2 regions of the Diaphorobacter sp. JS3051 genome follow, and region 1 is predicted to be linked to the other one. Evidence: riboswitches for the same ligand, from Rfam matches in the RefSeq annotation. Region 1 holds a riboswitch; the other holds the start of a gene.
What was found. A riboswitch is a leader RNA that binds a small molecule or an ion and turns the genes downstream of it on or off. The one in region 1 is predicted to bind glycine.

Region 1 (3,400 bases):
GCCGCGGCCGGGTCGGCTGCGTTGATCCATTCATGGTCTTTGGAAAACTGAATGCTCATGGGGGGCTCCGGGAAGAAGAAGTGGAAGGAAAAGGTTTGAGAGTGGTCAGCCCGCACTGTAGCCGGGCTGACCTGGGCGCGGTGGCAGTTCGCCGTGGTGAATTCAGCCGCGGTAGTAGCGTGTGGGAACAAAGGGCGTGGCAGCCACTTCCATGGGCACGGCCTTGCCGCGCACCATGGCGTTCACACGGGTGCCGGGGGCGGCATGGGCGGGCATTACGTAGGCCAGGGCGATGGGCTTGTCGGCAGTGGGGGCCAGCAGGCCGCTGGTGACTTCGCCGATGCGCTCGCCCGACTCGTTTTGCAACTCGGTGTGCTCACGCACGGGCACGCGCTCCAGCGCCACCAGGGCCACGCGCTTGCGCGTGAGGGTGGCCGGGCTGTCGATCTGGGCCAGCACCTTGTCGGCACCGGGAAAACCGCCAGCGCGCGCGCCGCCTGTACGGCGCACCTTCTGGATGGCCCAGTTCAGGCCGGCTTCGGGCGGGGTGGTGGTGGTGTCGATGTCGTTGCCATACAGGCACAAGCCGGCTTCCAAACGCAGCGAGTTGCGTGCGCCCAGGCCGATGGGCTTGACCTCGGGCTGGGCCAGCAGCGTGCGCGCCAGGGCCTCGGCCTGCGTGGCGGGCACCGAGATCTCGAAGCCGTCCTCGCCGGTGTAGCCGCTGCGCGTCACGAAGCACTGCGCCCCGGCGATGTCGAAATGCCCGCCGGTCATGAACACCAGTTTGTCCACGCCTGGTGCCAGACGCGCGAGCACCGCAGCCGCCTGTGGGCCCTGCAGCGCGAGCAGGGCCTGGTCGGGCATGGGAATCACCTGGCAGCGTTGGCCGATGCGCGCCTGGATGTGGGCAATGTCGCCCACCTTGCAGGCGCCGTTGACGATCACGAAGAGCTCGTCCTGCGCCATGCGGAAGAACATGAGGTCGTCGATGATGCCGCCCTCGTCATTGAGGAGCAGGCCGTAGCGCTGCTTGCCCACGGGCAGGTCGACCACGTCCACGGGCATCAGCGTCTCGAACGCGGCAGCGGCGTCAGGGCCGACCAGCTTGAGCTGCCCCATGTGCGACACGTCAAACAGGCCGGCCGCCGTGCGCGTGTGGTGGTGCTCGGCCATCAGGCCCATGGGGTATTGCACGGGCATGGAGTAGCCGGCGAAGGGCACCATGCGGGCGCCCAGTTCGATGTGCAGGGCGTTGAGGGGAGTGGTGAGCAGGTCGGACATGGCGGACATGGCAATGGGCGAAGGCAAATGGTGGAGCGATCTCTCGATCGCCGATTTGCCCCGCTGTCCGCTTTACCTGAGAGATTCACCCCGCCTGCATGGCATGTCACGGGGCTTGCTCCTTCGGTGGGCCGCATGCTGCTGCGGCCTCTCTCCAGCAAGGGAAACACCCGCATCCCTGCGGGCGTGTCGCCAGTCCTTTTGCCTGAGCGTTCGGCTGCTGCCTGCGCCTTCGGCGGCCCGGCCCTGAGGGGCGCGGACTCTCTCCTGACGGGACGGATTCTATCTATTTTGCGTACACGAGATCACGCAGGGCCAATGAAAGCGATGGCACGTAGGTGATGACCAGGAGGCACAGCAGGACCACGCCCACGAACGGCAGCAGGTGGGCGACGATGCGATCCAGAGAGATGCGCGCCACCGTGCACGCCGCGAACAGGTTCACGCCGAAGGGTGGCGTGATCATGCCGAGCGCCAGGTTCACCACCATGATCAGCCCGAAGTGCACCGGGTCCACGCCGAAGTGCTGGGCCACCGGCGCCAGGATCGGCGCCAGCACGATGATGGCGGCGCTGGTCTCGATGAACATGCCGATCACGAACAGCGCGGCATTCACGCCCAGCAGGAACAGCGCGGGCGACTGCAGCACCTCCTGCAGCCAGCGGCCGATGGCGTCCGGCACGCCAGCGCGCGTGATGAGGAAGGCAAACAGGCCCGCATTGGCAATGATGAACATGATCACCGCCGACGAGATGGCCGACTTGCGCAGGATGGCGAACAGGTCCGCGACGCGGATCTCGCGGTAGATCAGCATGCCCACCACCAGCGCGTAGAACACGGCCACGGCAGAGGCCTCGGTGGGCGTGAACACGCCGCCGTAGATGCCGCCCAGGATGATGACTGGCATCAGCAGTGCCCAGCCCGCCTGCATCAGCGCGCGGCCGAAGGGCATGCGCCCGTCGCCGTCATGCTTGCCCCAGCCCTTGTACTTGCAATACACCCAGACGAACAGCATCAGCGCACCGCTGATCAGGATGCCGGGGCCGAAGCCGGCAATGAACAGCTCGCCAATCGACACCTCGGCCGCCACACCGTACAGGATCATGGGGATGGACGGCGGGATGATCACACCCAGCTCGGCACTGGTGGCTTGCAGCGCGGCCGCGTAGCTAGTGTAGTGTTTGATTCTTAATGAAACTTAATTGAGCAACCACGCTCCAATGCTCTACTACGGTTTGCATTGGAGTGAAAAATTGCGAGTTGCCCCGACGATTGTGTTGACGGATGAAGAGGAAAGCGAGCTGAGCCGGCTGGCGCGCTCCAAGCGCACCAGCGTCAGATTGGCCCAGCGCGCCCAGATCGTGCTGCTGGCCGCGCAGGGGCTGCAAAACAAGGATATTGCCGAGCAGCTTGGCATTGGGCGCGTGCAGGTGGCGCGCTGGCGTGAACGCTACCTGCAATTGGGGCTGCAAGGTATCGAGCGCGACTTGCCGCGCGGCGCACCGCCGGTGAAGGTGGATGTGGCCAAGCTTGTGAAGCTAACCACACAGACCAAGCCCGAGGCGGCCACGCACTGGAGCACGCGCACGATGGCCGCTGAGTTGGGCGTCAGCGCCAGCACCGTGATGCGCCATTGGCAGGCCCACGGTCTCAAGCCTCACATCGTGCGCGGCTTCAAGGTCTCGCGCGATCCGCAGTTCGTGCAAAAGCTCGAAGACATCGTGGGGCTTTACATGTCGCCGCCCGAGCATGCGCTGGTGCTGTGCTGCGACGAAAAGAGCCAGGTGCAGGCGCTGGACCGAACGCAGCCCGGGCTGCCGCTCAAGAAGGGGCGCGCGGCCACCATGACGCACGACTACAAGCGCAACGGCACAACCACCTTGTTCGCTGCGCTCAACGTGCTCAACGGTCAGGTCATCGGCCAGTGCCAGCAGCGCCACACCCACATCGAGTGGCTGAAGTTCCTGCGTCAAATCAATCGGGAGACGCCCAAGGACAAGACGCTGCATCTGATCGCCGACAACTACGCCACGCACAAGCATCCAGCTGTGCAGGAGTGGCTGGCCAAGCACCCCAGATTCAACATGCACTTCACGCCGACCTCGGCATCGTGGCT
Region 2 (3,400 bases), 1.4 Mb from region 1:
CCGACACGCGCGTGCGCCACATCGTCGGGCTGGACGCGACGCGCAGCGGCGTGGCGCTGGGTGACCATGTCGAGGTGGGCATGCGCCTGGCCTTCTGCCAGCGCAACGTCGGCGCGGCCCGTGCCGACCTGATGCGCATCTGCGCCGAGATCCGTGAGGAGCTATCGCCCCAACTCGAAGAGGCGCAGGCGCTGCCCGCCGCAGGCAGCGCGCCGCATGCCGAGCCGACGGGCGGCCGGCGCATTTGCGGTGCGCTGTATGTGAGTTGCTCGGGCCGCGGCGGGCCGCACTTCGGTGGGCCCAGCGCCGAGCTGCAGATCGTGCGCCATGCGCTGGGCGACGTGCCCCTGGCGGGCTTCTTCGCCGGCGGCGAAATCGCCGCGCACCGGCTCTATGGCTACACGGGCGTGCTGACGGTGTTCGTCGCGCCGGACGGGGCTTTATAAGCCTTTTTGGCCTCTAGCGCCCGTCCATCAAGCGCAAGCAGCTATGCAATGCATAGCGCCGTGGCGCTTGCTCAAACGCCGATGACGGCGGGGCGGGGCGCCGCAGCAGGGCGCGGCAGGCCGCAGAACGCGAAGTCCAGCTCCGGCTCCAGCCCGCTCACGATGCGCGCGATGGACTTGCCCGAGCCGCAGGCGTGGGTCCAGCCCAGCGTGCCGTGGCCGGTGTTCAGGAACAGGTTGCCGTAGCGCGTCTTGCCGATCAGCGGCACGTTGCTCGGCGTGGCGGGGCGCAGGCCGCTCCAGAACTGCGCCTGGCTCGCATCGCCCGCGCCGGGAAAGAGCTGCTCCACGCGCCGCACGATGGCTTCGCAGCGCACGGCGTTCAGTGCGCGCTCGTAGCCGTTGAGCTCGGCCGTCCCCGCGATGCGCAGCCGGTCGCCCTGCGCGCTGGTGTAGCGCGAGAAGACCAGCTTGTACTCGTCGTCCGTCAGGCTCACCTGGTAGGCGGCGGCCGTGTCGCGCACCGGCAGCGTCACCGAATAGCCCTTGGCCGGGTAGATCGGCAGGCGCAGGCCCAGGGGCTGGGCCAGCAGCGGGCTGAATGCGCCCAACGCCAGCACGTAGGCGTCGCCGCGCACGCGCTCGTAGCCGCCGGCCTCGTTGGTGACCTCCACATGGTCGATGGCGCCGCCCGCCGGGTGCAGCGCGGTGATGTGGCACCCCAGGCGGAACTGCACGCCCGCGGCCTGGGCCACGCCGGCCAGCGCGCGCGTGAACAGGTGGGCGTCGCCGGACTCGTCCTCCGCCGTGTAGGTGGCGCCCGCCAGCTGCGGCCGGACGTGGGCCAGGGCCGGCTCGATGCGCACGGCCTCGTCGGCATCCACCACGCGGCGGTGGCAGCCCAGCGCACGCATCTGCTCGGCGGGCGCCAGCGCGGCGTCGAACTCCTGGGCGCTGGTGTAGAAGTGCAGGATGCCCTGCGTGCGCTGGTCGTACTGCAGGCCCGTGTCGGTGCGCAGTTGCTGCAGCGTGCTGCGGCTGTAGCTGCCCAGGCTCACGATCTGCTCGATGTTGTGGCGCGTGCGCACGGGCGTGCATTCGCGCAGGAATTGCAGGCCCCAAAGCCACTGGCGCATGTCCGCGCGCAGACGAAACAAGAGCGGCGCATCCTCTTTGCCCAGCCACTGCAGCACCTTGAGCGGCGCGCCGGGGTTGGCCCAGGGCTCGGCGTGGCTGACCGAGATCTGGCCGCCGTTGGCGAAGCTGGTTTCCGCACCGGGCACAGCCTGCCGGTCGATGACGGTGACCTCGTGGCCGAGTTGCTGGAGGAAGTACGCAGAGGTGGTGCCGACGACGCCGGCGCCCAGAACGATCACGCGCATGGTTTACAAGCCTTTTTCAAGGTTTGCGCAGGCAGGGCGCGCGCGAGCAGCTATTGAATGAATAGCGAACAGCGGGCGCGACATGGCCTGGCTGCCGCTCCCCCTGTCCTTGGTACCTGAGAGATTCATGCCGCGCGGGACCGTGCGCGGCACTTGCTCCTTCGGTGCGCCACGGCGGGCGTGGCGGCTCTCCAGACGGCTGTGTGGGTGTGCAGTACGGAACCTGAGCGTGTATGGGAGTTTGCGCCTTCGGTGAAACGGCACATGGCCGTTTGCTCTCCTGCGCCGGCCATCGTAGCGGCGCGGGCGCGGCGTCCCCAGCGGGCTAACCCTCAGACCATGAACACGCTCTCAGGGCGGGGCGCTGCGTGCATGCTCAGGGGTAGACCGCTTCGCCCAGGTTGAGCATGAGGCGGTTGGCCCAGGCGAACAGCGCGGCGGCGTGCACCGTGTCCAGGATTTCCAGGTTGCTCAGGCCCGCGGCGCGCAGCGGCGCGATGTGCTGCGGCCTGAACGCACCGGGCGCGCGCGTGAGCGCGGCGCTGGCCTGCGCCAGGGCGCGCTCGCGGGCGTTGGTGCCGGCGCTGTCGGGGTCGGTGAAGATCTGCGCGATCACGTCGTTGCGCTTGGCCAGCTGCTCGAAGCGCTGCGCATGCACCGACGCGCAGTACACGCAGCCGTTGATGCGCGAGACCACGGTGGTGGCCACCTCGCGCTCGGCGCGCGGCAGGCCGCCAGGCGCGTACATGATGGCGTTGAACGCCTCCGAGCGCTCGGCCAGCACGCGGGGCTGGTGCGCCAGCACGAGGTAAAAGTCCGACGTGCGTGCCTTGGGGTGGCTTGCGTCCAGCACGGCGTTCTGCTCGGCGCTGGCGGTGGCGGGGTCCACCACGGGCAGCCAGGCCTTCCAGTCCAGCGTCTCGCTGGTGTAGCCGGCCAGGCGCAGCGGCTCGCCGGGCGGGGGCAGGTTGGCAGGGTGCACGAAGGGCGCTTCTGGCGTGGCGGGTGCGACCGGCGCGGCCGCAGCGCCCGCGGGGCCGAGGGCGGCCAGCGCCGCCACGCCTGCCACCAACCGCGCCTGGTAGGCCACGAAGCCGATGAGCTGCGCGAGCAGCACCACGTCCGGCGTGGCGAGGCCCGCCTGGGGCAGGGCGAGCAGGACCGCGCGGTCGGCCGCGGCGGGCTGCGTGGCCAGCAGCTGCGTGAAATGCGTGATGGCTTGCCAGCGGGCATCCGCCGCGGGGGCGGGCAGGCCGGCCAGGCGCGCGCCGTAATGGTCGGCCAGCGTTGCCACGCCGCTGGCGGCCGCCACGGCCTGGGCCACGGACAGGCGCTCGGCCAGCGCCAGGCCCCCGGGCAGTGCGGGCGCGAGCAGCAGGTCTTCGCAGGCCTGGGTGGCGGTGATGGCCTTGGCGCGCTGTTGGCGCGCGGCCTGGGCATGGGGGGCATGGCCCAGGCGGGCGAGTTGGTCGATGGTGTCGGTCATGGCGAAGGCAGGATGCGTTGGGAGGTGTCGGCGGGCGTCCATTCGTCGCCCAGCAGTTCCGGCTCGGCATAGGCCTGCAGCGCGGC

Region 2: another riboswitch for glycine. It lies ahead of I3K84_RS14765 (D-amino acid dehydrogenase); the one in region 1 lies ahead of gcvT (glycine cleavage system aminomethyltransferase GcvT).

The regions. Positions count from the first base shown of each region.
Region 1 is NZ_CP065406.1:170,764-174,163, forward strand. It holds gene gcvH (glycine cleavage system protein GcvH) at 1-59, opposite strand, end outside; gene gcvT (glycine cleavage system aminomethyltransferase GcvT) at 163-1,293, opposite strand; glycine riboswitch at 1,338-1,452, opposite strand; glycine riboswitch at 1,472-1,564, opposite strand; partial or broken gene I3K84_RS00890 (TRAP transporter large permease) at 1,571-2,470, opposite strand; gene I3K84_RS00895 (IS630 family transposase) at 2,505-3,400, shown strand, end outside.
Region 2 is NZ_CP065406.1:3,094,392-3,097,791, forward strand. It holds gene I3K84_RS14760 (FIST N-terminal domain-containing protein) at 1-446, shown strand, start outside; gene I3K84_RS14765 (D-amino acid dehydrogenase) at 518-1,828, opposite strand; glycine riboswitch at 1,922-2,033, opposite strand; gene I3K84_RS14770 (peroxidase-related enzyme) at 2,205-3,314, opposite strand; gene I3K84_RS14775 (NAD(P)-binding domain-containing protein) at 3,311-3,400, opposite strand, start outside.